DNA from 2 places in the Paenibacillus campi genome. Region 2 is predicted to be linked to the other one. Evidence: predicted binding sites of a transcription regulator. Region 2 holds the regulator's gene; the other holds the start of a gene.

Region 1 (16,030 bases), on a different contig from region 2:
ACTCCGATGATCCAGGCTCCAAAGACAAAGGCGGTCTGTATGAGAACCAGCCTGTCAGCAACTGGGTAGAGCAGTTCAAAGAAGCGACATTGAAGCAAAAAATCGGTGTGATCGGTGATCCGGTCAAAACGGATTATGGCTACCACATTATTAAAGTGGAATCCCGTACGGCAAAATCGTTTGCTGATTTGACGACCGAACAGAAAGACACCATCAAGTCCCAGCTCGCTTCGCAAAACTTCAGCAACTATATGGCGAACGATATTCCAAAAATGATCAAGAGCAAAAACTTGCCAAAAGTTGAAGGTGCAGCAGATGGTGCTACAGGTGGAGCCGGTGCAGGCAGCGGCGCTACTGACGGCAGTACCGCACCGGAAGGTGCAGCAACCGAAGGCAGCTCTAGCAGCAAATAAGCGAATTTGTATCTGTTCTATATTGGATACTAGCGAACGACCGAAAATAGCGCGGATATCCGCGCTATTTTTGTGTAATTTAGCGCATCACTAACAACACGGCGACACGGCTATGCCGCCATAAGGAGGGCCGAATAAATGAAAGAAACAGCATCACCGTCATCGCGTCTGTTACGTGGCGCATTCATTCTCGTACTGGCAGCGGTACTGTCCAAACTGATCGGAACGGTTCAGAAAATACCGCTGCAAAATATTGGTGGTGACGGTGTATTCGGCATTTATAATGCGGTGTACCCGTTTTATACACTCGTGCTGCTAATCGCCACAGCGGGCTTTCCGGCGGCGGTATCGCGTTTTGTCGCTGAGGAGATGGCGGCTGGACGCGCGCATGGCGCACGGCGTGTGCTGCGTGTATCGTCATGGATGCTCATTGTGTTAGGCATCGTCTGCGGCGCGGTAATGTATGCAGCGGCACCGCTATTGGCAGCATGGATCGATAATATGCATACCGAGCCAGCGATTCGCAGCGCAGCGCTGGCATTGCCACTCGTGCCGATTATGGCGGGCTTACGCGGCTATTTCCAGGGGATGCATGATATGATGCCAACCGCAGTATCGCAGGTGGCAGAGCAGACGATACGTGTAGCGACGATGGTCGTGTTGCTGCTCTGGCTGCATCATCTCGGTGCGGCGGACGACTGGATTGCGGCGGGGGCGACATTTGGTGCGGCGGCTGGCGGTGCGGCTGGGCTGGTAGTGATGCTAATCTATTGGTGGCTGCATCAGCGCCGCAATCGCGAGCTTGCCGCTCTGTCAGCGCCGTTACAGGAGACACAGCAGCCTGTATGGCCGCTGCTCAAGGCGTTGCTGCTGTATGCGCTGCCGATTTGCCTCGGCTCGCTGTCTGCGCCGCTAATCAGTTTGGTCGATACGTTTACCGTTCCGCGTCTGCTTAAAGCCGATGGCTGGAGTGAAGCGGAGGCGATGGTGAATTTCGGCATTTATAATCGAGGCATTCCGTTAGTGCAGTTAATGGCGATGCTGGCAACTTCCATGTCGGTTCTATTCATTCCGACACTGGCGGATGCACGCATCCGCGGACGGCACGAACTGATCCGCAATCAGACGAAGCAGACAGTGAACTGGTTCTGGTTGCTTGGTCTTGCGTCATCAGCAGGGATCGCCATGCTGGCGGTGCCGATCGACGTTATGTTATATCAAGATTCGATCGGCAGTGAGACGATTCGCTGGCTCGCTTTTACCGGTGTAGGAGCAACGTTGTCGATCGTAACGGCAGCGCTGTTGCAAGGGCTTGGTTCGGTGCGTGCACCGGCGGTTCATTTGCTGTTGTCTACCGTCGTCAAAGCAGTGCTTAATATTATACTAGTGCCGCATTACGGCATTAACGGTGCCGCGATGGCAGGCATTGTCGCGTATAGCCTGGCAGCATTGCTGAATGTGTTGCTGCTGGTGCGTATGACTCGTTTTACGATCTCATGGCGTGAGATGATCTGGAAGCCGGTACTGGTGACCGTCGTTATGTGTGCCGGTGTACTGTCATGGCTTGTGCTGATGCAGATGCTGCTGAACGCAGTCGGTATGCATGAACGGTTGGAATCGCTCATTGTTGCCGGTGGCGGGGCGCTGATTGGCGGTATATTGTTCCTGATCGGACTGTTCCGCACCGGACTGATGACCGAGCAGCAGGCGGCGGCACTTCCCAAAATTGGCAGCCGTCTGGTACCCTTGTTGAAGCGGCTGAAAATTATAAACGGATAATGGATTGGAGGAACAATTGATGAGCGCTGGAATTACAATTGTCGGACTCGGTTCCGGCGATGTCGAGCAGTTGACGGTCGGCATTTTCAATAAGCTGCAAGCGGCGCAGCGACTGTATGTACGTACGAGCGATCATCCGGCATTGTCTGCTATTACGGCTGATTTTGTCACTTTTGACGATGTGTACGAATCCCGTGCTTCGTTCCCTGAAGTGTATGCGGAGATCGCAGAGCGCCTGCTGCAGGCGGCAAAGGAAGCAGAAGCGGGCGCAGAGATCGTTTACGCGGTGCCGGGACACCCGATGGTGGCGGAGCGGACGGTACAAATTTTGCGGGAAAATAGTGCGTCACACGGCATTACAGTACAGGTGCTGGGCGGGGAAAGCTTTCTTGATGCAGCGTTTACACGCCTCGGCTTTGATCCGATCGAAGGGTTTCAGCTGCTGGACGCTTCTGGGCTGAATGCGCGTTTGTTGCAACCGGGTTTGCATACGCTGATCGGACAAGTATATGATACGTTTACCGCTTCCGATGTGAAGCTGAGCTTGATGGAGCTATATCCGGATAACTATCAAGTGACCGTAGCACATGCGCTCGGTGTACATGGACAGGAGCGCATTTGTCAGGTGCCGCTGCATGAGCTGGATCATGTGCACGATTACGGTAATCTGTCGCTAATTTATGTGCCACGTACCGAGGACGAAGCGGTGCGTAATCGCACATTTGATCGCTTGCATGAAATTGTGGACATTTTGCGTAGTCCGGGCGGTTGCCCGTGGGATCGTGAGCAAACGCATGCATCGCTGCGCCAGAACTTTATTGAGGAAACGTATGAAGTGCTGGAGACGATCGACGAGGATGATCCGGATCATATGCAAGAAGAACTGGGCGATGTGCTGCTACAAATTATGCTGCATGCCCAAATCGAAGAAGAAACCGGTACATTTAACGTATACGATGTGATTGAGGGGCTGAATCGGAAGCTTATTTTCCGCCATCCGCATGTATTCGGTAATATTCATGCCGGTGACGCACAGGCGGCGCTGCAAAACTGGGATGCGATGAAAGCGGAGGAAAAGCGCCTTAAAGGTCAATCAGTAGACGAAGCGTCCGCATTAGACGGCATCCCACGCGATCTGCCAGCACTGCTGACCGCCTATAAGCTGCAAAAGAAAGCGGCAAAAGTCGGTTTTGACTGGGATGATGTGGAAGGCGCACTTGGCAAGCTGGACGAAGAACTTGCCGAGCTGAAGGAAGCGATTCGCGACGGACAGACTGCTGAGGAGCAATTGCTGGAACTGGGCGATCTGCTGTTCTGTACGGTCAATGTGGCGCGCTTTATGAGCGCTGATCCCGAACGGGCGCTGGCGCTCGTTAATCTTAAGTTCAAGCGTCGCTTTGGTTATATCGAGCAATCGCTGCGCAGTCGCGGTTTGACGCTCCTTGATGCTGATTTGCAGGAGATGGATCGGCTGTGGGACGAAGCGAAAGCGCAAAACAAGTAAATATTTTGCAGGAATTTGGGCTTGAGCCAAGAATGTACTATACTTAGAGAGCGGCTGTGTGTTAACATGCTGTTCATGGGACAGCACAGTGACCCAGTTGAATTTTTTTGAAAATTTGGGAGGCTTTTAATAATGAACAAAACAGATTTGATTAACAACATTTCGAACAATAGCGGTTTGACTAAAAGAGACGTAGAAGTTGTACTGAACGGTTTTCTGGATGAAATCTCCGGTGCACTGTCCAAAGGCGACAAAGTGCAACTGATCGGCTTCGGAACATTCGAAACTCGCAAGCGTGCTGCTCGTACTGGACGCAACCCGCAAACTGGCGCAGAAATCAACATCCCTGAATCCAACGTACCTGCTTTCAAAGCTGGTAACAAGCTGAAAGATGCAGTAAACTAATGCGTCTGGACAAATTCCTGAAAGTGTCCAGACTGATCAAACGCCGCACCGTGGCAAAAGATGTGTCTGAACAGGGACGAGTCCTGTTAAACGGGCGTGAAGCCAAACCGAGCGCTACGGTTAAGGTCGGCGACGAGATTACCGTTCAATTCGGTCAAAAGCTCGTAACCGTTCGAATTGAACGTGTAGCGGAAACTACACGCAAAGAAGAAGCAGCTACGATGTACACCCTAATCAAAGAAGAAGCGATTCCGCGGAACAACGATCTGTTCTGATCGATGCGGTCTGAACGCTTCGTATAGGATGTACGATATCCATAACGGATTTGCTCCATAACATATCAAAAAGCTGCTTTGGTGTCCAATTCGACATCAAAGTAGCTTTTTGTCATTTTCTTTACGGGCAAAGTGTTACTTTTTCTCGTTTTGTGGTAATGTAACAATATGCTGGGTAGTTATGTTAATCAATTCTATTCGCATTTTATTATGTGCAATTGTTGGTTACACAGATTCCCCAAATGATGCATGATCATATAACATGTACATTCGTTTATACTGTTCAAGGAGGAACACAAATGATACCTAAACCGATATCCGTACATAACAGTCGCCCGCAACCACAGCGAAGGCAGTCATCATCACCTTCTCCGTCCCCTAATCCCGGTGCGCGTAAGCGTCTGCGGATTTGGATGGCGTTCATGGTGATTTTCCTGGGCTGGGCTACGTATTCATTTATACAACAATCGCTGCAATTATCCGCCAAGCACCAGGAGTTTGCCGTGCAACAGCAACAGCAAGCACAAACGCAGGCGGCGCTCGATCAATCACAGCTTGAGCTAAAACGTTTGGAAGACCCGGAATATATCGGTCAGATTGCGCGTAAGCAATATGGAATGTATTTGCCGGGCGAGAAACCGATCTGGGCGACCGAACCGTCAGCAAATAAGTAAATATTAGCACGAAATGATCCATAAGACGGGGGTTTATCGGTTGACCTTACTAGGGGCTTCCGGTATAATTTAATCACCGCAGGTATCAATCCAAGTAGGATTTTACTGTACATTTTAAGGGAGGATCATTTTACTCTATGGCAATTGAAGTGGGCACCAAGTTAGAAGGCAAAGTGACAGGCATTACGCACTTTGGAGCATTTGTAGATCTGTCTGGAGGTGTCACTGGTCTTGTTCACATCTCGGAAATTGCCGACAATTACGTCAAGGATGTTAACGACCACCTCAAGCTGGGCGATGTCGTTACAGTCAAAGTAATTAATGTCGACAAGGATGGAAAGATTGGACTTTCAATTAAACAAGCAGTAGACAAACCGGCAGAAGCAGCACCATCTTCGAGACCACCATCTTCCAGACCACCTCGTCCGGAATCACGTGGCGGTGGCAGAGATGGAGGAGATCGACCTGGCGGCGGTGGCGGTAGTTTCAATCGCGATCGTGGTGGACGTTCTTTTAACAAGCCTTCTTCTCCTAAAGCTTCATTCGATGATAAATTGACTCGTTTCCTTAAGGATAGCGAAGAACGCATTTCATCATTGAAAAAAAATACGGAATCCAAGCGTGGAGGCCGTGGTGCCAAGCGAAGCTAATCCTCACCTGGCATACAGTATATAAATAACGACCGTAGACGCAGTAGCGTCTGCGGTTTTTTGCATCTGTGGCACATCAACAAGCTTCGCCTCGCTGAAGCATATCAACATGCGACTGTCAGTTTGCCGGAATGCTTTTGATTCGTGGTGTAATGTAGGTTCGCTTGAACGGACAGAGGGGTTGGCATACGCGCTAAGGCAAAATCGATGCTAATCATAACTAATGTAATCGAATATGGTACACTGGGGAAAGTAAACCTGGAAGGAAGGAGAGACTCGGTTGTCGACGATGGAACATTCCGAATTGCCGGCAGGCACAACGGTAACGGGCAGATCAAGAGGGCAGCAGTATGTGATTGCACGTACGCTAGGCAAAGGCACCAACGGGATCGTTTATCTGGTGAGCACGGCGCAAGGGCAACAATATGCACTCAAGATGGCGACCGTCAACCATAATCTGCAGCCGGAGATCAAGCTCCTTTTTTCTTTACATAAACATTGGAAAATAACCGGTCGGAACGATGCCAACCGTTATTTGTACGATGTGGATGATTATGAACAGGACGGGCAGTTTATTCCCTTTTATGTGATGAAGTATGTGAAAGGTCAGCCATTAAGCGCCTTTTTGCGTGCACGCGGCGCCGATCGAATCGGTATGGCAGGCAATGGCATATTGGAATTGCTCGCCGAGTTGCACGAATCGGGCTGGGTGTTTGGCGATTTGAAGGCAGAGCATGTGATCGTTAGCGATGATGGGCAGGTCGATCTGATCGATTATGGCGGCGCTCGTCTGCAAGGGCAGAGCATTCATCAGTTTACCGAATGGTATGATCGTAAATATTGGAATGCTGGCGATCGGGTCGGGGATTATGCGTACGATCTGTTTGCTTTTGCGGTCATCTGTCTTAAGCTGTTCAATGAACCCGGGTTGCAGCGCATTATCGCTACCCGATTGCCACAGGTGCGCGGCGAAGCCGATCTAGTGCAATTAATCGACAGCACGCCTGGATTAAGATTGTACAGCGAATGGTTGAAAAAGGCGGTGCGCGGTGAATTCCGCAGCACGCGTGAAGCGTATTATAGCTGGCGAAGCATCAGTCGCTTCGGCTTGCCAGCAAGCCGCCACGGGCATGATATGCTGACCGTACGACTGCGCCGTGCCTTTTTGTGGTCGCTATTCGGGCTTGGGATCGTATTGCTCGCTATTTATTGGCGCGGTTAAAGTAGCGGTGCGCATGTATTGGCAAGTTAGTGTTAGAGCCGCAATGACGATGCTTTAGGTGCAAATAAAGCGCATATGATGCGGCAACTTATGCGCCGTTTGCATACAGGCTGTGCACACATACGAGGCAACACACAGTAATAGAAGGAGAGAGTAGCAGATGGGATCACAGACATGGCACGATTTGCTGGAGCATGTGCGGCATATACGCCGGGAGTTTGGCTTTGCAGCCGCTGGCAGTACGATCGTCGTCGCGGTATCTGGTGGGCCGGATTCGATCGCGCTGCTGCATGTGCTGCATGCGCTATCAGCCGAATATGACTGGACACTTGTCTGTGCGCATATGAATCATGGATTTCGTCCGCAGGAATCGGCAGAGGAGGCGGAATTTGTACGGGCGACCGCTGCCGAGCTTGGCATCACATTTGAGCTGGAGGCGGTGGATACGCCGCTTCATATGGAGCGCACTGGCAAGGGAGCGCAAGAGGCGGCGCGCGAGTTGCGTTATCGTTTTTTGCAGCGGACGGCAGCGCATTATCGGGCACACACGCTTGCGCTCGCCCATCATATGGACGATCAGGCAGAGACGGTATTGATGCGTATTTTACGTGGCACAGGGCTGGACGGACTGGGCGGAATGAAAATCTGTCGCTCCGAAAAAAATCTGGAACTTATTCGTCCATTTTTGCGTATATACAAGGCAGACCTTGTATATGTGTGCGAGGAGCGCGGTTTGGCGTATCGACTGGACAGCAGCAATATGCAGCGCAAGTACACGCGCAACCGCATCCGCTTGGATGCTTTGCCTTTTCTGGAGCAGTTTAACGGACAGCTTGTGCCTACACTTGCCCGACTGGCTGAGCTTGCGAGTACGGAAAATGATTATGTTCAGCAACAGACCGAGGCGCTCTACGGCAAACTGGTTAAAGAGAAAGCAGGATCATTTTCATTTTCCGCAGCTTCCTTTTGTGCAGTGCATGTCGCTTTACAACGGAGGTTGATTAAACTAATATTAAATTATCTGTCATCGGCTAACGAAACCTTTGATTTTAACAAAATTGAAATCATTCGTTATCAGATTGAACGAAGTGAGCTGGCAAGCTGGAATTTGGACGTTGGAAGCGGGATCATCTGTGTTAGAGAGTACGATGAGATTCGTTTTCTGGAAGCTTCCGAGCCAAAAGCGGAGCCTTTCTGCATTCCTGTACAGTATGCTAATGCTGTCATATCCATACGTGACACTTCCATACAGGTGGAAGTGCAAACAATGGAATGGAAGGATCGTTCCTCCGATGCGCTATGCTTTACTGCGGACGAAGCGTTTTTCGATGCGGATGTATTGGATTTTCCGCTTTATTTGCGTTCGCGCCGTCCGGGTGATGCCATATCACTGCTTGGAGGCGGAACGAAAAAAGTAAAAAATCTTTTTATCGATGCCAAAATTCCATTGTCTCAGCGCGATCATATACCGTTGCTGGCGGATGCCAGTGGGCGCATATTGTGGATTCCGGGTTTGCGGCGTGCACGGGAGGCGCTCGTAACAGCCGAGAGCGATCGCTGTCTTTATATGAAAATTGTAAAGTCTGAAGATTAATGTTTGATTTTCATCGATTTAGCTTGATAAGTATAATGTAGGAGGTTCATCCAAGTTGCACAACGATATTAAAGAAGTGCTCATCAGCGAAGAAGAAATTCAACAGAAGATTTTGGAGCTGGGGGCTACGCTCAGTGAAGATTACAAAGGCCGCAACCCGCTCGTCATCTGCGTACTCAAAGGCGCATTCGTATTTATGGCTGATCTCGTTAAACGGATCGAAGTGCCGCTTGAGATCGATTTTATGGCGGTATCCAGCTATGGTGCTTCCACCAAATCGTCCGGTGTGGTCAAAATCGTCAAGGACCTGGATGTTTCCGTTGAAGATCGGGATGTCCTCATCGTTGAAGATATTATCGATAGTGGGCTCACACTCAGCTACCTCATCGACATTCTGCATGGCCGTAACGCCAAGAGTGTACGTGTTGTAACTTTGTTTGACAAGCCATCCGGCCGTACCGTCAACCTCGAAGCGGATTATACCGGATTCAACATTCCGGATGCATTCATCGTAGGCTATGGTTTGGATTACGCCGAGCATTACCGGAATCTCCCCTACATCGGGATTTTAAAACCGGAAATTTATTCGAGCTAATTACCTTGCCTGAGAATACTTGTTATTCTGAACCTCAAGGACAGACAGCCGGTAAGGATCGCATTTTTTGCTGTCTTAGCTGACAATATCTGTTATTGTGCTCTGGCATCTATTGAGAACGTCAGACGGGCTATGGTAAAATAATTTAAGTGTCTTGAGAGGAGGTAGGGGATGAATCGGTTCATCCGAAATTCTGGTTTCTATTTAATACTTTTCTTAGTCGTGGTGGGCATCGTCCGTTACGTTAGTGACGGAAGCGAAACTACCGATAATCCAAGATATGACCAGCTCAAAGCAGCGCTGGCTGCCGGTAACGTAGCGTCGGTGACGCTTCAATTCGACAACTATGCTTACCTGGTGACCGGTGAGTACAAAACACAGCCTGCTGATGCTAAATCCAAGCAATTCACTACGTACATCCCTGCCACTGATGCAGCGCTAAGCGAAGTGGACGCTGCGATGGCGAACTCGGGAACACAAGTAACCGTGAAGCCGATGGAGGGCGACAGTATTTGGCTGTCCTTTATCACTTCGATGATCCCGCTCGTAATTATGTTTATCCTCTTTTTCTTCCTGTTCAATCAGGCACAAGGTGGCGGCGGCAAAGTGATGAACTTTGGCAAAAGCCGTGCTCGTCTGTACAATGAGGAAAAGAAAAAAATTACATTTGAGGACGTAGCCGGTGCGGATGAAGAAAAGCAGGAGCTTGTGGAAGTCGTCGATTTCCTGAAAGACCCGCGTAAATTCAATACCGTCGGCGCGCGTATTCCGAAAGGTGTTCTGCTCGTAGGCCCTCCGGGTACTGGTAAAACGCTCCTTGCCCGTGCGGTAGCAGGGGAAGCTGGCGTTCCGTTCTTCAGCATTTCCGGTTCTGACTTCGTCGAAATGTTCGTCGGTGTCGGTGCATCTCGTGTGCGTGACCTGTTTGAAAATGCGAAGAAAAACGCCCCATGTATTATTTTTATCGACGAGATTGATGCGGTAGGTCGTCAGCGCGGTGCCGGTCTTGGCGGCGGACATGACGAACGTGAGCAGACGCTCAACCAATTGCTCGTTGAAATGGATGGTTTTGGCGCCAATGAAGGCATTATTATCGTTGCGGCAACGAACCGTCCGGACATTCTCGACCCGGCGCTATTGCGTCCAGGCCGTTTTGACCGTCAAATTACCGTTGATCGTCCAGACGTTAAAGGTCGTGAAGCGGTACTCAAAGTACATGCTCGCAATAAACCGCTGACGAAGGACGTCAAACTCGATATTATCGCCAAACGTACAACAGGTTTCACCGGAGCCGATCTGGAGAACCTGCTTAACGAAGCTGCCCTGCTGGCAGCGCGTCGTAACCGTCGTGATATTTCTATGACTGAAGTAGACGAAGCGATTGACCGCGTAATCGTAGGTACAGAGAAGCGCAGCCGCGTAATCAGCGATCGCGAGAAACGCATCGTCGCGTATCACGAAGCCGGTCATACGGTTGTCGGTTACTTCCTGGAACATGCGGATATGGTGCACAAAGTAACGATCGTACCGCGTGGTCGTGCAGGCGGATACGTAATCATGATGCCGAAGGAAGATCGTACACTCGTAACGAAGCAAGAGCTGCTGGATAAAGTAACCGGTTTGCTCGGCGGACGTGTGGCGGAAGAACTGTATATCGGGGAAATTGGTACCGGTGCATACAGCGACTTCCAGCAAGCGACCAGCATCGTACGCAGTATGATCGTCGAATACGGTATGAGTGAAAAGCTCGGCCCAATGCAGTTCGGTAATTCGCAAGGTCAAGTGTTCCTCGGCCGTGATTTCGGTCATGAGCAAAATTACAGTGATGCGATTGCGCACGAGATCGATCAGGAAATGCACCGTTTCATTACAGATTCGTATGAGCGTTGCCGCGAATTGCTACAAAAGCATTCTCGCGAAATGCATCTGATCGCGCAAACGCTGCTTGAAGTGGAGACACTGGACTTCGAACAGATCAAACAACTGATCGAAACAGGTTCTCTCGATGGCACTGGCGAAGGTACCGACGGCGGCAACGATGGTACACCAAACGAAGCGGGTGAGCCAACATTTGATAGCATCGGTGATTCTAAAGTTCGTCTCGAAAAAGATGATACAACATCTTCTTCTCCTGAGGCGGGTGGCACGATCCCGAACAATCCAAATGATAATTCCGGCGATAACCGTGGACCAGGTGGCGGCACGCCGACGATTTAAGCTCGTGCTGTATGAATACGCGATCGATCAACAGATCGATAACAGTATAATTTTAATACAGATGATCAACCTCCGAAGGAATGGCTCCTTTGGAGGTTTTTTGTGTTTTTACTGAAGATTCATATAGTTAAGAGGAGTGCTAAGGCAGAAAATAAGTTTTATTGGAGAGAGAGCTAATGTATAGATCGCTGATGTATAGATCGCGTAGCAGTAGGCAGCTTATTCGCTAGGCGATATGTAATGATTGGGTAGTATAGCTAAGCAAACGTATGATCCGCTGCTTTGATCTGTGCGTCATCATACAGATTCGTTAAAATTTCAATCATTTTCCACGATTTGAACATTGACAATTAGGGGTCGGATTGTGTACATTATTGGGGAAGTTTATCACAAATTGGACACATTTTACAGCGGTGTAAGCAATTTTTTTCACAATCTTTGTTCTGTCAAATGAAATTACTTTATACGTATGAGTGACTATAGATGTCGGATATTAGCGTGTACATTGGATATAAATGCCAAGTACAGCAGATTGTCATATGGACAATGTACCGGCAAGGCAATAGATTAACTTTAACGGCAGACGAGAAACGTGGGCGAGCAACATTGTGAAAAGTGTCTCAAACAACAGGGAGATGAAATGATGGAAGCGTTGGCACTTGAAAAAAAAGCAGAGCGTGATGCAGAGCTTCGTGAACGTTTGCTACAGCTAAAAAAAGAGCGTAATGCCATTATTTTGGCGCATTATTATCAGCGTGACGAAATTCAAGAAGTAGCTGATTTCCGTGGCGATTCGTTTTTGCTCGCTCAAAAGGCAGCCCAGACCGACGCGGATACGATCGTATTTTGCGGTGTGCATTTTATGGGTGAGAGCGCCAAAATTCTCGCGCCTAACAAAACGGTCATCATTCCCGACGAACGTGCCGGCTGTCCAATGGCAGATATGGTCAATGTGGACGGTTTGCGTCGTCTGAAAGAACAGCATCCGAATGCAAAAGTGGTCACCTACATCAACTCCTCTGCTGACGTGAAAGCAGAAACAGACATTTGCTGCACATCCGCTAATGCGGTTAAAGTGATCCAGTCTGTTGATTCCGATGAAATTATTTGGGTTCCGGACAAAAACCTCGGTCATTATGTACAGCAGCATACCGACAAAAAGATGATCATCTGGGAAGGATATTGCAATACTCACGATATGTTAACAGTTAAAGATGTGTTCGAAATGAGAGCTAAATATCCAAACGCCCAATTTGTCGTTCATCCGGAATGTCGTCCTGAAGTGGTCGCACTAGGGGATTTTGTAGGCAGTACGACTGCGATCATTAAATATTGCAAACAATCTGATTGTCAGGAATTTATCGTCGGTACAGAGGATGGAACCGGCTACCAGCTACGCAAAGATAGCCCAGACAAAAGTTTCCATTTTGCTAGTAAATATCTCGTCTGCCCGAATATGAAAGTCAACAATTTGAAAAAGCTAGTGAACTGCTTGGAAACGATGAAGCCGCAAATTTACGTACCGCCAGCTGTAGCGGATCGCGCGCGCATTTCACTGGAGCGTATGTTGGAAGTTTCTTCGTCCTAAGCCTGGTCGATGCTTTGGAGCAAATCTAAAGTACGTACGTATTCAAGCTTGTTTGTAATCGTACCTAAACGATATGCATATACGATAAATGAATGTAATACTAGCGATTATGCTGATGGATCGTCGTTATTTCGATGGAAGAAAGGCAGGCGTTATGATGCCAGAGCGACAAGAGCGCGCTACAGACCGTAGCCCGGTTGTGCATACCGATGTGTTGGTGATTGGAACGGGGATTGCCGGTTTATTTACCGCTATTTTAGCAAGTGAATACAAGAATGTGCTCTTAATCACAAAGGATAAGCTGATGGAAAGTAATACACGTTATGCACAAGGGGGAATCGCTGCTGTAATGGCGGAAGATGATGCTCCGGCATTTCACTTGGAAGACACATTGCTTGCTGGTGCAGGGTTGTGTGATCGTGCAGCGGTAGAGCTGCTTGTGCAGGAGGGACCAATACGTGTACGTGATCTGATTCGGTTAGGCACCGCCTTTGATGCCCGGGATGGACAATTGGAGCTGACCCGGGAAGGTGCGCATAGTCATCGTCGTATTTTGCATGCGAACGGCGATTCGACTGGACATGAAATTGTGCGTGCTTTGTCGCAACGAGTACGGAAGCAGCCGCAGATTGAACGATGGGAGCATCATTTTACGACCGAGCTGTTGACCGAAGATGGTCAATGTATCGGTGCAATCGTACAGCGACCGGATGGAGAAATGGTGACGGTCTATGCCGATGCGACTATACTGTGCACCGGTGGAAGCGGACAACTGTATGAACATACGACCAACCCCGCAGTAGCGACTGCTGATGGCATCGCGCTCGCTTACCGTGCAGGTGCGCAGCTACGGGATATGGAGTTTATACAGTTTCATCCGACTGCGCTTTACCAGCCAGGAGCGCCGCGTTTCCTCGTCTCTGAGGCTGTACGTGGCGAAGGCGCGATTTTACGTAATCGTCACGGTGAGGCATTTATGGAACGGTATCATCCGCTGCGCGATTTGGCACCGCGTGATATTGTCGCGCGTGCGATCGTAAGTGAGATGGAGCGAGAGCAGAGCGCTTTTGTATATTTGGATATTACGCATGAGCCGGAACAACAGCTGGCGCTGCGCTTTCCGACTATTTATCGAACATGTTTGCAATATGGCATTAATTTGGCGCAGGATTGGATTCCGGTAGCACCGGCAGCGCATTATATGATGGGTGGTGTCCGTACGGATCATCATGGTGAGAGTACGGTAGCACGTCTGTTTGCCTGTGGTGAAGTGTCATCAACTGGCATTCATGGCGCTAATCGATTGGCGAGCAATTCGCTGTCAGAAGCGATCGTATATGGTAGCCGGATTGCTGACTATGTACGGGAACTGGAACCGGTAGCTGCGTCATTCCATGCATTGGATAGAAGTGAGGCAGGAAAGTCGGTTCATTTTAATGAGCATATAAATGTAAATAAATTCACAACCTCTGCTGAAACCGCTCTGCAATTGAACGGATCGCTACCGTTTGTTAGTGTCGGTTTATCGACGGCTCCATCGGTTCAGGCAACAGCTACCGCTCCGCTTGGCACGGATGAGCCGCTTATCGCGCAGCATGGCGTACAGTTGTCCGAGCAGCCAGTTTTAGCGAGCGCAGCGTCTTTGCCTTTGTCGCAGCTTCGGCTAAAACTGCAACATTCCATGACGACGTGCGCGGGCATTCGGCGTAATAAGCAGCAGTTGCTACAAGGGATTCAGCAGCTCACAGAGCTGCAACAGCAACTGCACAATCGGTATTCTACTAGTCAGGCAGACGCTGAACATAAACGTCAATATCGCGAACTGGACAATATGGTGACGACCGGTTTGCTTGTTTTGCAGGCGGCAGTGCATCGGCAAGAAAGTCGGGGCGGTCATTATCGGGATGATTTCCCACAGCGTGATGATAATGATTGGCATAAGCATACGATTCAGCATATTCATAACGGGCTAATGGAGGAGACAATCGATCATGTTTAACGGATATCAGGAAGGGCTTACTTCATGGATCAAGCTATGGTTACAGGAGGATGTCGGTTCAGGTGATGTGACGACAGCGGTGACGGTGCCGCAAGGACATCAGAGCCGTGCCGTCATCCATGCCAAGCAGGCGGGCGTACTAGCTGGTTTGCCTGTAGCGGAGCATGTGTTTCGCACCGTTGACCCGGAGCTTCGATTTCATGCTGTCGCTACAGAAGGACAGGTTTTGGAAAAAGGTGATATTATAGCAGAAGTGGAAGGTAGCACTCACTCGCTACTGACCGGAGAAAGACTAGCTTTAAATTTGCTGCAAAGGATGTCAGGCATCGCCACTCGTACCGCTGAATATGTGAGCCGAATTAAAGATTTGCCGGTACGTCTAGTCGATACACGCAAAACGACACCTGGACATCGTATGCTGGAGAAGTATGCCGTCCGTGTGGGCGGCGGAGCGAATCATCGCTTCGGTCTGTACGATGCGGTCATGATCAAGGATAATCATATTAAAGCGGCTGGCGGCATTACTGAAGCGGTACAAGCAGCGCGTGCGGTCATTCCGCATACGATGACGATCGAAGTGGAAACGGAATCATTGCAACAGGTGAATGAGGCGCTAAGCAGTGGTGCCGATATTATTATGCTGGACAATATGGAGCCGTCGTTTATGAGCGAAGCGGTCGCACGCATTCGTAGCTATAGCCCACATGTGCGCATTGAAGCATCTGGCAATGTATCGCTGGACACTATTCGTGGACTGGCGGAAACGGGTATAGATATTATATCGGTCGGACGGCTGACGTATTCGTTTGATAACTTGGATATTAGCCTTGATCTGGGAGCGAAAAAGAAGGAGTGACCCGTATTGATACTGGTGATTGATATTGGCAATACGAATATCGTATTTGGCATGTATAGAGGAGAGAGCCTGCTGCACCATTTTCGTATCAGCACCAATCGCCAGGCGACACCGGATGAATATGGCGTGACGATTCACCAACTGTTTCAAATGTCCGGTGTGGCAGCAGAGAAGCTGGAAGGCATTATCATTTCATCCGTGGTGCCTTCGATTATGCATACGCTTGAGGAAATGTGTGAGAAATATTTGCATCATACTC
Region 2 (16,030 bases):
TAATGCCCCGTCTCTATTATAGAGACGGGGCTTTTTGCTGTTCATATTCCGGATGTGAACAGGCTCGCTTGATATATAGGGGCAATCGATCTGCCTTGCACCAAGAACGAAACATAATCAGCAATCATAAGCACATAATGCTGGCAGCTATAGCTTATGCTCTCATATGGAATACGGTAATTTCTGTCCGCAACGATGAATATACAATCCATGAACACAGAACGGTTGATACATCGATGAATGTTCATCCTACTGCCGTACCGTTAACCTAACTTCTATAACTGCTATTAACTATTAAGGGCAACAGGCGATCATGCTAAACACGCCTCACACTCATTCGTTCGCTTACAAATAATGTGAGCCTGCTGTGTGGATGGACTATGTTTTTTTAGCTTACTTGTCCCCTGCTCTTGCCTTTTGCAACGGCTGACGAGTCGCGAATAGGGCAACACAAGCAGACGATATTTTCGGATTGAAGCGTATAAATGTCAACTACATGAAACTGGGAGGACTATGGAATGAGCCGAAATATTATTGTACTGGATACGACGTTACGCGATGGTGAACAGGTGCCTGGAGCACGGATGAATTTGCAGCAAAAGCTGACATTTGCCAAGCAACTGGAGCGGTTGCAAGTCGATATGATCGAAGCCGGTTTCCCTGCCTCGTCACGCGGCGACTTTGAAGCCGTACAGCAAATCGCTCGGACAGCCGGGCAAAACATATCGATTACAGCGCTGGCGCGTGCAGTCAAAGGGGATATCGATTCCGTCTACGAAAGTATTCGCGATGCCCAGCATCCGTTTATTCATATCGTGCTCGGCACGTCCAATGTGCATGTAGAGAAAAAGTTTAACCGTTCCCGTGACGCTGTAATGCAAATGGGTGTCGATGCGGTGCGTTATGCACGTACACTGCTGCCGGATGTACAATATTCCACCGAAGATGCATCACGCTCGGAATTTGAATATTTGTGGCAAACGATTGAAGCGGTCGTGCGCGCTGGCGCAACGATCATTAATGTGCCGGATACGGTCGGTTATGCGGAGCCAGAGGAATTTGGTCAGCTGATTGCCAAACTGAATGAGCGGCTGAAAAATTTGGATGAGCGCGTCATACTAAGCGTGCACTGTCACAACGATCTCGGTCTTGCTACCGCTAATACGCTGAGCGCAATCCGCGCCGGTGCACAAAAGGTGGAGTGTACGATCAATGGACTCGGTGAGCGAGCGGGCAATACATCGCTCGAAGAAGTCGTGATGGCGCTCAAAGTACGCGAGGAACGCTACCAATGCAGCACGAATATCCGTACCGAAGAAATTATGAACGCTTCACGCTTACTCACTCATCTGACCGGGCTGGATGTACAAGTGAACAAAGCGATTACCGGCGAAAATGCATTTGCCCATTCGTCCGGCATTCATCAAGACGGACTGCTCAAAGACAAAAATGTATACGAAATTATGTCGCCGGATCAGGTTGGTGCCGGTGAGATGGAACTGGTGCTGACCGCACGCTCTGGACGACATGCGTTTAAAAATGCGATGGCACGGCTTGGTTATACCGCTGCTGAACCGGAGCAATTGGAACAATGGTTTGTCCGTTTTCTGGAACTGGCAGATCGTAAAAAAGAGGTGTATGATCATGATCTGTTCTTTTTGCTGAGTGATACAAAAGATGCGCAGCAGATCGTCTCGCCACTGTATGAATTGGATCATTTTCAAGTCATTAGCGGCGGCTTGCAACCAACAGCGACCGTACAACTCAAAAAGAGCGGTGTCATTCATACCGGCAGCGCCATCGGTGATGGACCGATCGATGCGCTGTACAGCGCGATCTTTGCGCTCACTGGAGTCGAAGCAAAGCTGAAACATTACAAAATTAACAGCATTTCCAGCGGCAAAGAAGCGATCGGGCGCGTGCATATCCAGCTCCAACATGACGGGCAGCTGTATACAGGTCGGGCGATGGACACCGATATTATTAAAGCGAGTGCACTCGCATTTTTGAACGGTATCAATGCGGTGCTACTCGCCACGACAGAAGCAGCGACAACAGCAAGTACAGCTAGCCATTCATAATCGGTTGTTATGTGTCGATTGTTATGCAGATAGTTAGATCGACAACCTGTACATGTACTTAAGACAAGCTACTACTCTTGTTTACAATGAGCGAACTTAAATCGTTTATTTCATATGATTGATGCGCTGAAGTTTACACACACAAAAACATCCGACCAAGAAGCGAATGATCGCTTGCCTGAGTCGGATGTTTTGATGTTGTTTGAAATGTTTTCACTTGTCCATTATGGAGTGAGCGTATTCGGCAATTGCATCGGGCCGCCAAGCTTGCTGCCATCACGGAAATTGTAAAATACATAATAATAATGATCGCCTGACTTGGCAAATACTTGCCAGGCATATTTACCGTTATACGAGCCAGGTACAGCGCGTATGACTTCTGCGCCGGGCAAATCTTTTTGTAGCAATGTTGCGGTTTGCTGCTCGGTAATCGTACCCGCTGTCGACTCCACATGTACAGCATTTGTGCCTTTGGCGGGCGTGCCGTCAGGATTAAATTTAACCCATACCATAACATTTTGATTTTGTGCGGTATTGCCTTGAATGACCCAATAAATGGAAGTGTCATTCCAAACCGACTTGTAGCTATGTGTGACCGCTGTCAGCTTAGCATTTTGCTGGGCAATTTCCAATGCCATTTGCTCCTGGCTCCACGGCTTTGCCATTACATGAATATAGAACTGGTTTACACCAAGAATGATTAGCCCCAGGATCGTAATCATAATCGCGATCCATTTGCCTGTTCCCAAATTTCGCAAGACATGCCATCCTTTCTAATCTGTTGCAAGTCAGCGTGTCAGCAAGTCTTCAAACGCCGACTGCGCTTCACGACGGATTTTCTCCTCGTCCAGCGTCAGTGATACGCCATCCTTAATTACTTGTTTGCCGTCCACCCATACATGTAGCACATCTTTTGCACTTGCCGAGTAGACTGTATGCGAGATAAAGTCCGTAAATGGCAGGAAATGCGGCTGATCGATATTGAGTGACGTAATATCGGCTTTCATGCCAACTTCAAAGCTGCCGGTATCGTTAAGGAACACCGATTTGGCACCGTATTCTGTGCCCATTCGTAGCGCCTCGCTTGCCGGTACAGCGGTCGGATCGCCGGATACGCCTTTATGAATAAGCGCAGCCAGTCGCATTTCTTCAAACATATCAAGATTGTTATTGCTTGCCGGGCCGTCGGTTCCGAGCGAGACGATCACACCTGCTTTCAGCAGATCAGGCACGCGTGCGATCCCGCTTGCCAGCTTCAAATTGCTGCCTGGATTGTGCGAAATGGCCACTTTATGTTGCGCCAGCACTTCAATTTCTTCATCATTCAAATGAACAGCATGAGCTAGCAATGTCGGACGGGTAAACACGCCCAATTTTTCCAAATGGGCAACCGGACGCAGACCATAATCGGCTACATTCAGCTCGACCTCGGCAATCGTTTCGGACATATGCGTATGCAATGGCACATCCAAATCATGCGCTGCTTGTACAAAACGCTCGATAAATTGCGGTGGGCAAGTGTACGGCGCATGTGGAGACATCATCGTCGTAATACGTCCATCTGCTTTACCGTGCCAGTCGCGTACAAATTGCACCGCTTGATTCAGCTTGTCCGTCTGCTCCTGTTCTGAGCACAGACCGATAACGCCGCGCATAAGCACGGCTCGCATACCCGACTGCTCCACCACTTCAGCTACGCGCTCGGAACGATCATACATATCGAGGAATGTCGTTGTGCCGCCTTTGAGCATTTCCAGTACAGACAGCGCTGTACCGGTGTACACATCATCGCTCGTAAACTTCGCTTCCATCGGCCACATTTTCTCTTGTAACCATACTTGCAGCGCCAAATCATCACCATAACCACGCAATAGCGACATCGCTGCATGCCCATGACTATTTACAAGACCTGGAATAAAAAATTGATGGCGTCCGTCTACGACCGTCACATCGTCTTCCAGTTGCGGCTCCTGTTCACCAATATACGTAATCCGGTCATTTTCGATCACCATATGACCGTGCAGTACAGGCTTGTGCCCGTTTAAAACGGCAAAAATACCGTTTTTAATTATCCATTTACTCGGAGAGTTGTTCATTGGCTTCTAATTCCTTTCCATCTTCAAGGTAATAGGCAAGACTAAGCAAATCGGTCGTAAAATCGGCTGTATGCACACGCACATGCGGTGGTGTACGCAAAATGATCGGCGCAAAATTCAAAATCGCTTCGATGCCGGCATCGATCAATTGATCAGCGACACGCTGCGCTTCTGTATTTGGCACCGTGATGATGCCAACGCGAATATGTTTCGCCTGAATCATCTCTGCCAGATCGCTCATCGGCTTCACGGTTAGCGTATTGATCTTCGTGCCGACCTTTGGCTCATACGAATCAAATACAGCGACGATTTTCATCGTCTCCTGCAAATAGGCGTTATAGTTGGATAGCGCATGACCGAGATTACCAGCACCGATCAGCGCCACATTAATCTGCTGATCGAGCTTTAAAATATGACGAATTTTCTCGATCAAATAAGACACATCATAACCGATCCCTTTGCGTCCAAAATCGCCAAAATAAGCGAGGTCTTTCCGGATTTGCGCTGGATTCAAATCGAGCTTTTGCCCTAGCTCCTGCGACGATACGGTCGGCACTTCACGGGCATGCAGCTCATTTAGATATCTTAAATAGACAGGTAATCTTCGCACGACAGCTTCAGATATTTTTTCGGATTTCATGCTTGCTCCCCCTCTTGATTTGCAGCTTCCGTTTCCTGTGGCAGGTCACTCAACCATTCGGCAATACGGGGAATCATCTGACTTGTGTACATATGTTCCATTTTGGGACCTGGCAGTGAATACAGGAAATGTCTGCCGTAATAAGCCTCAATGACCCGCGTATCGTAAATCAACACGATCCCTCGATCGTTTGCCGTGCGGACAAGTCGCCCAAAGCCCTGTTTGAACCGGATTACTGCCTGTGGCACAGATAATTTCATAAACGGGTTTTTCTTTTCCCGTTTGAGCCGTTCGCTTTTCGCTTCTACAAGCGGATGGTTTGGCGGCTGAAAAGGCAAGCGCACGATCGCCAGGCAAGTCAGCGCCTCACCCGGAATGTCGACGCCTTCCCAGAAGCTGCTCGTTCCGAGCAATACGGATGCCGGATGCTCCTGAAAACGACGGGTTAGCTTTGTGCGACTACCACCGTCCACACCTTGACCGAAAACAGCAATCTCACTCGTAGATAATTTCTCCTTCAGCGGCTCATACACCTGCTTGAGCATGCGATAGGAAGTGAATAGCACGAGCATACGTCCACGGGTCGCACGCGCCGCATCGGCAAGCGATTCCACCAGCATCGACACGAAATGTTCATCGCCCACACTTCCTTTTAAAGTCGGAAAATCACGCGGAATGAGCACCAATGACTGTTCGCGATAATTAAACGGTGATTCCAGCATGACCGTATTCAACTTGCCCTGCTGCTCGGCTTCTTTGAGTCCAAGCTGCTCGATCATATACTGGAAATTTTTATCGATCGATAACGTTGCCGATGTCAAAATAATGCTTTTCTTTTTATCGAAAAAATGCTCTTTGAGCTGTTCGCTCACATCGACCGGTACAGCGTACATTTGCAGCGATTTGCTGCGGTAACTGGCATTGGCTTCATACCAATATACTGTATCTGTGCTATCCAACTTCACAAAATGACGCAGATCGTCACGCACACTGCCCAAATCTTTGAATAGTCCGGTCACATCGGTCACAAGTCCGTCCGTGTCCACGATGTCATCCGAATCTTTGATTTTGCCCATAATATGTTCGCCCTGCCGAATCATTTGACTTAGCGCGATATGGATGCGGTTTTCCAGCTCGGTAATGTGCGCCCATTCCTCCGGCTTTTTGTCAGGCAGCAGTCGCAGTGTAAATTGTGCCGCTTCCCCTGGCCCGGCATCGCTGCGCTGCGGCAAAAGCGCAAACAGCAGCTCGTTTAGCTTATCCCAATCTTCTTTAATATCCGCCAGCTCCGGATACAAATTATCGATCGCGATCGCCCATTCCATCGCCCGTTCGCTACCGGATGAACCGAGTTGCTGACGCAATACGGCAAGCTGCCCGTTTTTGCTGTCTTTGAACAGACGCAGCAGCGGATGAACCAATGTGAAATATTTCATGTGCATGCCCAAATGCTTACCCGCCACATCTTCCAGATGATGTGCTTCATCGATGACGAGCCGTTCATAGCTTGGCAATAGCTGATGCCCTGCCTTAATATCAGTGAACAGCTTGGAATGGTTCGTAATGACTACATCGGCGGCACCGGCTTCATGTTTGGCGCGATGATAATAACATTGTTTAAACCACGGACAAGCACGACCGAGGCAGGAATCGGTGTCACTCGCTACCGTTTCCCAGAAATCACCGCCACGATTGCCCATATTCAGTTCTTCATCGTCTCCGGTTTCGGTGGCGGTCAGCCAGACGATCATCTGAGCAGCGATTAAAACGTCCTCTTTGGGACTTTGAAATTCCTTCGTATTTATTTTATGCTCAAATTTGCGCAGACACAAATAATGTTGCCGTCCTTTAAACACAGCCGCCCGGAACGCAAACGGAATAACTTGTGTCAGCAGTGGCACATCGCGCTCACGCAGCTGTTCCTGCAAATTGATCGTATGTGTGCTGAGCATGACCCGTTCATTATGCTTTACACTATGATAGATCGAAGGCAGCAAATAACCGAGCGATTTGCCTGTACCGGTGCCTGCTTCAATCAGCAGATGCTGCTCATCGGTCAGCGCCTGCATCACTTCGTCAAACATATGGTTTTGCGGGGCGCGTTCTTCATAATCCGGCAGCAGATTGCGCAAATTGTCCTTCACCTGCTCGATAAACTGCGCAAACGATGTGTCTGCAAGCGGCATATTGCCACGTTCGTCCGCCGCTGGCGGAATATCGATCCAATCGCCCACCTTTAACGCCAACTGGCGATAAAAGCGATGGCTGTCAAGGTCTTGGGCAGGCTGCGCTTCACGCTGCATCCGTACACCGTCAAAATACCAACCGAGATCGCTATCCTGATTGTCGAACAGCTCGGATAAACGCTGCACCGTAATGAGCGGCAAATCGTCCAGCTCGGCAATACATTTTAAAAACACATGCGCAGTGGCAAGTGCATCACTATCCGCCTGATGGGGACGGTCATGCTGAAAACCAAGCGAGCTGCTCACCATACTGAGCTGGTAGCTTGGCAAATTCGGAAAAAAAATACGCAAAAAGTCCATCGTATCCAGCACTCTACCCGTAAACGGCAAATAACCGGTACGATCGAGCGCTCGCTGCAAAAAGCCGAGATCAAAGCCGACATTATGTCCGACGAGTACGGCATCCTCCAGCAGTGGAATCATATCCAGCATCACATCGTCCAGCTCTGGCGCATCTGCCACATCGGCATTGCTAATGCCAGTAAGCCCGGTAATAAATGCCGGGATGTTCCCGTTTGGCTTGACCATCGAACTGTATACTTGGCTGACGGTTAAATCATGATCTATAATGGCAAGGCCCACCTGAATAATATCATCTGTTGCCTGGGTCCCTGTTGTCTCAAAATCGAGTACAGCAAATTTCATGGATGTCTAAATCCTTTCCCAGCAGTCTGTCGGCACCTGATGTAAAATCGTCAACTATCAGCATACCAGAAGACCGCAGTTTTGAAAATCAACCATAATAAAAGGTGATACCGGGCGCGAATCGGCTCGCACAGTATCACCCTGCTTCGGCGTTATAGTAATGATAGTATACCGCAAAACGAACGGTTGTTCCAGTTTGTTTGTATAAACCGGCTTGAATGTTTGACAAATCGCGGAAACTGACCAAGCAATGATTTACAACTGTAGCCGACTGGATTATAGTAAGCATAAATACCTATATGCATTGATTAATAAGACCTATACGATTATACTTACTTATTTGCGACATGTATACAAACGAGAGCGGTGCCACTAGATCATAATCCGAAAAAAATGACGGGATGATGCCTGTACTTTTCAGAACTGCACTTTAATCTAACACGGATTCATCCAAAGGCTAAACGGACTTACGATTTGTATACATGTCCTAATCAAGCGCGTACACCATGAAGGGGATAATCGATTGAATAGCCTATTTGCAAAAATGATGTTATTTTTCTCCAGCCTAATCGTCATCGGTATTGCTGTCATCGGTATTACCGTATATCAATCGTCCAGTTCGCTAGTCATTCAATCGATCGGCAAACAGGCGGAAAATGTCGCACTGCGCGCCGTTTCGTTGATTGACCCGGCACAATATGCGGCGATTCCGCCCCGTGAAGGCGGTGAAACCCTCTATTATACAAAGCTACGTCAGCAATTGAACAAGCTGCGTATAGATAACGGGTTTCGCTACATTTATACATTGAACCGGATCGAGCAAAACGGCAAAACCGAATACGTCTACATCGTCGACGGTGCACCGCAAAATGCAGCGAAAGATGATTTTTCGCCGCTCGGCACAGTCGAAGATCATATTTACCCTGCGATGAAACAAGCGCTTGATACCGGGCAAGCAGCGATTGGCGATCTAAGCCAAGACCAATATGGCGCGATTATTACCTCTTTTGTCCCGATCAAAAATGCTGCCGGGCAAACGATTGGTGTGTTAGGCGCTGATCTGGATGCAACTAACATTTATGCGCTAATGCAGAAGTCCAAGCAGACGACGATCGCCGTCTCGCTCGTTATTTTGCTAGTGAGTCTGCTGCTTGTGTATATGCTCGCCCGCTATTTGATTCGTCCGTTGCAACGGCTGACGCAGCAGATTCACCGGGTGAATGAAGGCGATTTGACGGTAGCGATCATCCCGACAAGCAAAGATGAAATCGGGCAACTGTCAGCGGCATTTGGCAGACTCGTGACCGATACACGAGGAGTCATCGTCGGCATTCGCGACAGCGCAGCGGAGTTGCAACAGGCGGCGGTCGGATTGTCCGCACAATCGCAGGCGACTGCCGATACGAGCCGCACGATTGCCGGGCATGTGCACGAGACAGCTGCCGATACGCAAACACAGGCGGCTCATGCACTCGAAATGCAGCATGGCATGAATGAAGTGAGCATCGGGATGCAGCGCATTGCCGAAGCGGTTACGATCGTCTCCGATCGATCCGGCGATACGCTGGAGCAAAGCGTGCAAGGCAAGCAGTCGATCGGACAGGCAGTTACGCAAATGGAAGCGATCACGCAATCGTCAGAGCGAATGGCGGTAGCGACCGAACAGTTGCAGCAGCACTCCGACCGGATTGAAGGCATTTTGCAATTGATCAACGATATTGCCGGACAAACGCATCTGCTCGCTTTGAACGCCTCGATCGAAGCGGCTCGTGCCGGTGAACATGGACGCGGCTTCGCGGTCGTCGCCGGTGAAGTGCAAAAGCTCGCCGGACAGTCCCAATCCTCGGCAACAATCGTGGCGGAAATCGTCACCGCGATGCAGCGCGAAATCCATGAACTATACCGCCATATGGAAGTAAATCGCACTGAAGCGCATACCGGCATGAATGTTGTAAACCATGCCGGGCATGCCTTTGAACATATTCACGATCGCCTCGGTGAAGTCGCTGCCCAGCTTCATCAAGTGTCCGAATCGTCAGCGGAAATATCCGCCATCTCCCAGCAAATGCTCGCTTCGGTTGACGAAATGGAAGGCATCACCCGCCAATCCGCCCATCGCTTTGAGCAAGTTACAGAAGGTGCCGAGGAACAACAAGCTGCGATGGAACATGTGAACAGTTCGGCGCATCATTTGGAAGGATTGTCAGAGCGGTTGAATGGTTTGATTGGACGTTTTAAAGTATAATGCTGTTCCGGTTGTTGATCAGGCGCGCTGTTGTGCGCTTTACAAAGCAACTACACAGATGGACAGAAGCAGACGATCTGTCCGAAACGCTAGCGACCAAGCCATTGTTATGGGAATAAAGGATTCATGGAAAATATTCGTAAAACGTATGTAACTTAATTGTACCGCTTCATAACGAAAAACGGATTGCCTGTCACTTGAACCGGCAATCCGTTTATTTCGTTTATTTAACAGCAAGTCGATTCAAATCAACGTCTTTCACGTATAACTTGCCTATCTCCTCGAAACGAACTCGCTTTCTTCCCTTTACACAATCGTCGCGTGCACTTCCTTGTGCGCTTCCAGCACCACTTTGTTCGCATCATCCACAAATACGACTGTCGGACGGTGCGTCTGCGCTTCAGCGTTATCGAGCACAGCATACGAGATAATAATTACATTGTCGCCCGGCTGTACTAAACGCGCAGCTGCACCGTTCAGACAAATCACACCGCTGCCGCGCGGCCCGGTAATGACGTACGTTTCCAGACGGGCGCCGTTGTTGTTGTTGACGATCTGTACTTTTTCATTTTCCAGCAAATCGGCAGCGTCCATCAGGTCTTCGTCGATCGTAATGCTGCCGACGTAGTTCAAGTTCGCTTCGGTTACCGTCGCACGGTGAATTTTGGATTTCATCATCGTTCTAAACATGCAGGGCAACCCCTTTCGTTTCCAAAATAGCATTATCGATCAGACGTGTTTTGCCGAATTTAACAGCGAGTGCCATAATCATTTCCGGTTTCACGTCATCAAGCACGGTGTGATCGGACAGCGCTTCAAGCTGCGGAAAGCTCATCACTTCAGCATAGTCGATTACCGCAATTGGAGAAGCGGCAATTTCATTGCGCAGCAATTCGCGCACTTGACCAGCCGTCATACCCGGTTGTTCTTGCAGACGTCGCTTCGCCAGCTCTAGCGAACGGGACAGCACGAGCGCTTGCTGGCGCTCATCTGCCGACAAATATACATTGCGCGAGCTAAGCGCCAATCCATCCGCTTCGCGTACGATCGGACATGCCACAATCTCGATATCCATATTCAGATCGGCAACCATCTGGCGAATGACCGCCACTTGTTGCGCATCTTTGGCGCCGAAAAACGCCGCATCCGGCTTTACGATATGGAATAACTTGGTCACCACGGTCGATACACCGTCAAAATGACCTGGACGCGAAGCGCCGCACAATGTGTCGGTCAGCTCGGCAACGGCCACATGCGTTTTGGTCGGTGTCGGATACATATCCGCTACCGTAGGCATAAAGACGATATCCACGCCTTCACGTTCCGCCAGCGCCAGATCGCGCTGTTCATCACGCGGATAACGCTCAAAATCTTCATTCGGTCCAAACTGAATCGGATTGACAAAAATGCTAATGACGACGATATCGCTCGTCTGCTTGGCACGGCGCATCAGGCTTGCATGACCATCATGCAAAAAGCCCATCGTTGGCACCAACCCTACCAGCGTCTCTTTACCATTTTGACTGCGCTGCTGCCGCAGCTGTTTAACGGCTGCTCTAACTTCAGCAATGCTGCTTACGACCTTCACGATAAATTCTCCACCTTCCGTTGTTGTCCATACAGTGAATCAAGTGCCTTTTCATCCGGGTTAAACACATGCTGTTGTGCCGGAAAGGCGCGTGTTTTCACATCGTTTACATATTGCTCCAACGCCGTGCGGATCGTCGTGCCCACATCGGCATACGTTTTGACAAATCGTTTTTCACGATAATGATCGGTATATTGAACCACATCATGGAAGACGAGCACTTGACCGTCACAACCGCGACCAGCACCGATGCCGATCGTTGGGATGGACAGTTCGCCGGTAATGCGCGCAGCCGTATCTTCAGTCACCAGTTCCAGTACGACGCCAAATGCGCCTGCCGCTTCCAGTGCCTTAGCATCATCTAGCAAACGCTGTGCATCTTGCTCATCTTTGCCTTGGATGCGATAGCCACCGATCTGATGCACCGATTGCGGTGTCAGACCGATATGGGCGAGCACCGGTACACCGGCGCGTGTGATCGCTGCGACGGTATCAGCAATTTCGGCGCCGCCTTCCAGCTTCACCGCATGGGCATGACCTTCCTGCATAATGCGCTTAACGGTGCGCAGCGTCTCGTCTATACTTCCGTGATAGGTCATAAAAGGCAAATCCGCCACAATAAAAGTCGACTGTGCACCACGTGCAACTGCACGTGAATGATACACGATATCGTCAACCGTAACCGGAATGGTCGAATCATAGCCTAGCACAACATTGCCAAGCGAATCCCCGATCAACAGCAGATCGATACCGGCTTCTTCAGCCAGACGAGCTGTCGGATAATCATACGCGGTTACCATCGTGAGCGGAATGCGCTCGGATTTCATCTTTTTCATTTTAACAATATTTAGCGGCGTTTTGGCTGCCATGTGACATCAAGCTCCTTTGAATGTAGTATCAATTTCGGACAAAATAAAAAACCTTTTCGCCTCACACGAAAAAGGTCCAGAGTCCAAAAAAGAGTCACTTTGCGATCATCTCTCCCGTCTCGGTCCTGTAGCGGCTCAGAGCAGAATTGAATGGTGGCCAACACCTCGCTTCATCAGCGTATCCAGTTGTCGATACGAATCGTTAGTTACAATGGCAGTATTGCCGGATGTACGAAGTTTACACTCCAGCTTGTCCAGCCTCATAAGACGGTATTTACCGCTCGGTCAGCAAAATCACAGACTTTCTTTCACTAGGCGATAGGCTGCTGTCAGCAAATACAGATGATCCGGCTCATCATGATGCCGTTCTCTGATCTGTGTACAATCGCACAGGGCGGATTGCCATTAACGGTCAAACTCCCTTATTCACCACGGATGCGGTCTGCCAAATGTTCTGCCAAACAACGGTAACACATACCGTATGACGGTGCTCGCCTGCCAGCTTACACCAATCTAACATAATAAAGTACGGCTCGGTCATGCCGATACCGTCTTCCTGCATAGTATACCAGAGTGTACACGGAATTACACTTATTTTGCCGTAAAAAATATAGCTGTTTACGAATGATATAGTTATTCACTTTAAGAGCTATTCCGACTGTTTTAAAATCCAACTTCACCCGAGTACACACGAATGATGTCTCCATCCGGCTGCTCAAGCAGCAGTTCGCCATTATCCCCCAACCCGCGGGCAATGCCTGCCAGTGTGCCTTGCAATGTTTTGACCGTTACCGCTTTGCCGATCGCAAATGCAAATGCTTCCCACAATGCCGCAATCGGCGCAAAACCTTCACGATTGTACAGAGTATACAGCGATTCCAGCTCGCCCATAATCGCCGCCACGATAGCGGTACGATCGATCGGCTCGCCGCGTTCAATACGCAGCGAAGTCACAAGCGGACGCACTTCTTCCGGCAAATCTTCTAACGCCACATTCACATCGATTCCGAACCCGCCCAGCGCATAACGCACATAACCGTCCTCGGCTGCTGACTCGACGAGAATACCGCATACTTTTCGATTGCCGATCAGCAGATCGTTAGGCCATTTAATGCCGATATCGAGCCCGCTCACATGGCGCAGCGCACGGCAGATGGCGACAGCGGCAAGCAGTGTCAATTGCGACGTATATTGCAGCGGTTGCTGCGGACGCAATACGACCGTCATCCACACACCGCGTCCGGCAGGCGAATAAAAGGCTCTGCCTTGACGACCACGACCTGCCGTTTGCTGTTCAGCGATCACAAGTGTTCCTTCCGCTGCACCGCTCTCCGCCAGCTCGCGTGCCATATCCTGCGTCGAGCCGATCGTTTGTAACAAATGTAGCGGTTGTCCCCATGAAGTGGACTTGCCAAGCTGCAAACGCAGCGACACTTCATCCAATCGATCAGGCAAACGTACAATTCGGTAGCCGCGACGTGTGACCGAATCGAATTCGTACCCTTGCTCTTTCAGCCGGTTAATGCCTTTCCAAACAGCGGTACGGCTAACCGACAAACGGCGACTAATTTCCTCACCGGAAACGTATTCACCAGGTCGCTCGGTTAACAACGCCAGCAATTGCTCATCATGCATCCGTCTTCCCTCCTGTTTCCGCACAAGTACGCGCATAATCGAGCACCGCATGACGTTCGTTGACCAGTTCGCCGCTCGCCACCGCCAGTAACAGTTGCTGCATCAGCTTACCGAGCCACGGCCCGCCACATGTATTCAGTGCAGATAACACATCCTGACCGTTTACACACAGATCAGCCAAACTGTAAGCGTGCATACTATCGATCCATGTCGGTGCTTGTTCATACAATAAGCGCAGTCGATCGGTATGATCATGATCCGGCAAAGCGCTGTATAACTGCTGCCACAGCGCTGCTGTATCGCGCCCATATTGCAGCACTCCAGCGATGAGCAATAAACGCAATCTTTTCATTTTCCCATAGGCAGCGCTGCCCGGCGCATCCACTGTCAACAAATGCTCATGCAGGCGCAATAACTTCACGACATGATCAACCGCTGCATTGGAAAATGTCCACTGTTTCAGCGCCTGCCGTGCCGCTTCATCATTCAAGCCGAGCGCAAGCACCAGTAGCGTCCAACGCAGCACCCACGGCTCACCCGGCACTTTTTCCAGCCGTTCCAGCAGTTCCGAGCGTGCTGCCGGGCAAGGAATATGCACTTTCATGTAGCGCAGTAAACCGCTCGCTTGCAACAAACGAATGCCTTTGACCGGATGCGAACCGGCGATCATCTTTTCCATTTCGACCCGGATGCGCTCGGTGGCGATATAACGAATCAGCTCCCGGCGCTCCAACAATGCCGCCCACGTATCCGACTCCAATTCAAAATCAAACACCGATGCAAAGCGCAACCCGCGCAGCATACGCAGCGCATCTTCATCAAAACGTTCACCAGGCACACCAACCGCACGAATCATCCCTTTTTGCAAATCGTCCCGTCCGTGAAATGGATCAACATAGTTGCCATCCAGTCCGCGCGCAATCGCATTCATCGTAAAATCACGTCGCCGCAAATCTTCATACAGATCGCTGACAAATTCCACCTGTTCTGGACGGCGATGATCGACATATTGCCCTTCCGTCCGGTAGGTGGTCAATTCAAAATGCTCACCTTCCACAATGACCGTTACCGTACCATGCGCAATCCCGGTCGGCACCGTATGCTCGAACAGTTCCAGCACTTGCGCTGGCGTCGCATTGGTAGCGATATCCATATCGTTAATCGGCCTGCCGATCAGTTCATCACGTACACAACCACCGACAAAATAACCTTCATATCCGTGGTCAGCGAGACGGCGGAGCAGGGACAACCCCCGTTCCGCCGTGTGCGCCTCCACCCATTTCCATTGCATCATCGTATCAATCAACCCCGCACCGGCGAAGCTGTCGGCATCTGCCGTCCTAGCACCCGGTAATAAATTTGTTCATACTTGTCCATCATCGCTTCATTGCTAAACTCCCCGTTTGCACGCGTAATACAATTGCGACGCATCTGCTCCATCAGCGCCGGATTTGTTAACAATTGGATCGCATGGCGTGCCATATCGTCCGTATCGCCAATCGATGACAAATAGCCGGTTTCTCCATGCACAACCAATTCAGGAATACCGCCTGCACGTGAGCCAATCGTCGGTACGCCGCATGCCATCGCTTCCAAGGCAACGAGTCCAAAGCTTTCTTTTTCCGACGGCAGCATCAAAATGTCCGCCATCGAGATCACCTGTGGAATATCGTCTTGTTTACCGAGGAAATGTACACGCTCGGTCAAACCTAGCTCCTGAATGCGCCACTGAATTTTCGGCAAATCCGGCCCTTCACCGACAAATACGAGTCGTGACGGCACCTCACTATTAATACGCGCAAATGCTTCAACGACATCGCCGACACGTTTGACCGGACGAAAGTTAGAAATATGCATAATGATCCGGTCATCGCCAAAACCAAAATCACTGCATAGCTGCTCAATTTCGCGCGGATAATAGATGCGTTTGTCGACAAAATTGTAGGTCAGATCAATATCGCGCGTAATATCAAGCAACTCGCGTG

Evidence for each region. Region 2 encodes Rex, which represses fermentation and respiration genes when NADH is low (regulators of the CRP and FNR family bind a similar motif). Its sites were predicted from a motif close to TTGTGAAATATTTCACAA; they were not measured.
Region 1: the regulator Rex is predicted to act here: its motif matches at 11,935-11,952, upstream of nadA (quinolinate synthase NadA).

What each region holds. Positions count from the first base shown of each region.
Region 1 covers NZ_JAXSQZ010000015.1:30,807-46,836, forward strand. The annotation lists gene U1I11_RS21105 (peptidylprolyl isomerase) at 1-413, shown strand, start outside; gene U1I11_RS21110 (putative polysaccharide biosynthesis protein) at 552-2,192, shown strand; gene yabN (bifunctional methyltransferase/pyrophosphohydrolase YabN) at 2,212-3,696, shown strand; gene U1I11_RS21120 (HU family DNA-binding protein) at 3,829-4,101, shown strand; gene U1I11_RS21125 (RNA-binding S4 domain-containing protein) at 4,101-4,376, shown strand; gene U1I11_RS21130 (septum formation initiator family protein) at 4,676-5,050, shown strand; gene U1I11_RS21135 (S1 domain-containing RNA-binding protein) at 5,188-5,700, shown strand; gene U1I11_RS21140 (protein kinase domain-containing protein) at 5,990-6,922, shown strand; gene tilS (tRNA lysidine(34) synthetase TilS) at 7,083-8,516, shown strand; gene hpt (hypoxanthine phosphoribosyltransferase) at 8,572-9,111, shown strand; gene ftsH (ATP-dependent zinc metalloprotease FtsH) at 9,283-11,328, shown strand; gene nadA (quinolinate synthase NadA) at 11,972-12,916, shown strand; gene nadB (L-aspartate oxidase) at 13,071-14,915, shown strand; gene nadC (carboxylating nicotinate-nucleotide diphosphorylase) at 14,905-15,771, shown strand; gene U1I11_RS21175 (type III pantothenate kinase) at 15,778-16,030, shown strand, end outside.
Region 2 covers NZ_JAXSQZ010000002.1:773,833-789,862, reverse strand. The annotation lists T-box leader at 1-18, shown strand, start outside; gene U1I11_RS08555 (2-isopropylmalate synthase) at 519-2,081, shown strand; gene U1I11_RS08550 (cell wall elongation regulator TseB-like domain-containing protein) at 2,306-2,839, opposite strand; gene U1I11_RS08545 (amidohydrolase) at 2,870-4,177, opposite strand; gene U1I11_RS08540 (redox-sensing transcriptional repressor Rex) at 4,158-4,817, opposite strand; gene dinG (ATP-dependent DNA helicase DinG) at 4,814-7,708, opposite strand; gene U1I11_RS08530 (methyl-accepting chemotaxis protein) at 8,232-9,953, shown strand; gene panD (aspartate 1-decarboxylase) at 10,260-10,643, opposite strand; gene panC (pantoate--beta-alanine ligase) at 10,636-11,541, opposite strand; gene panB (3-methyl-2-oxobutanoate hydroxymethyltransferase) at 11,538-12,410, opposite strand; gene U1I11_RS08510 (biotin--[acetyl-CoA-carboxylase] ligase) at 13,074-14,045, opposite strand; gene U1I11_RS08505 (CCA tRNA nucleotidyltransferase) at 14,038-15,339, opposite strand; gene bshA (N-acetyl-alpha-D-glucosaminyl L-malate synthase BshA) at 15,348-16,030, opposite strand, start outside.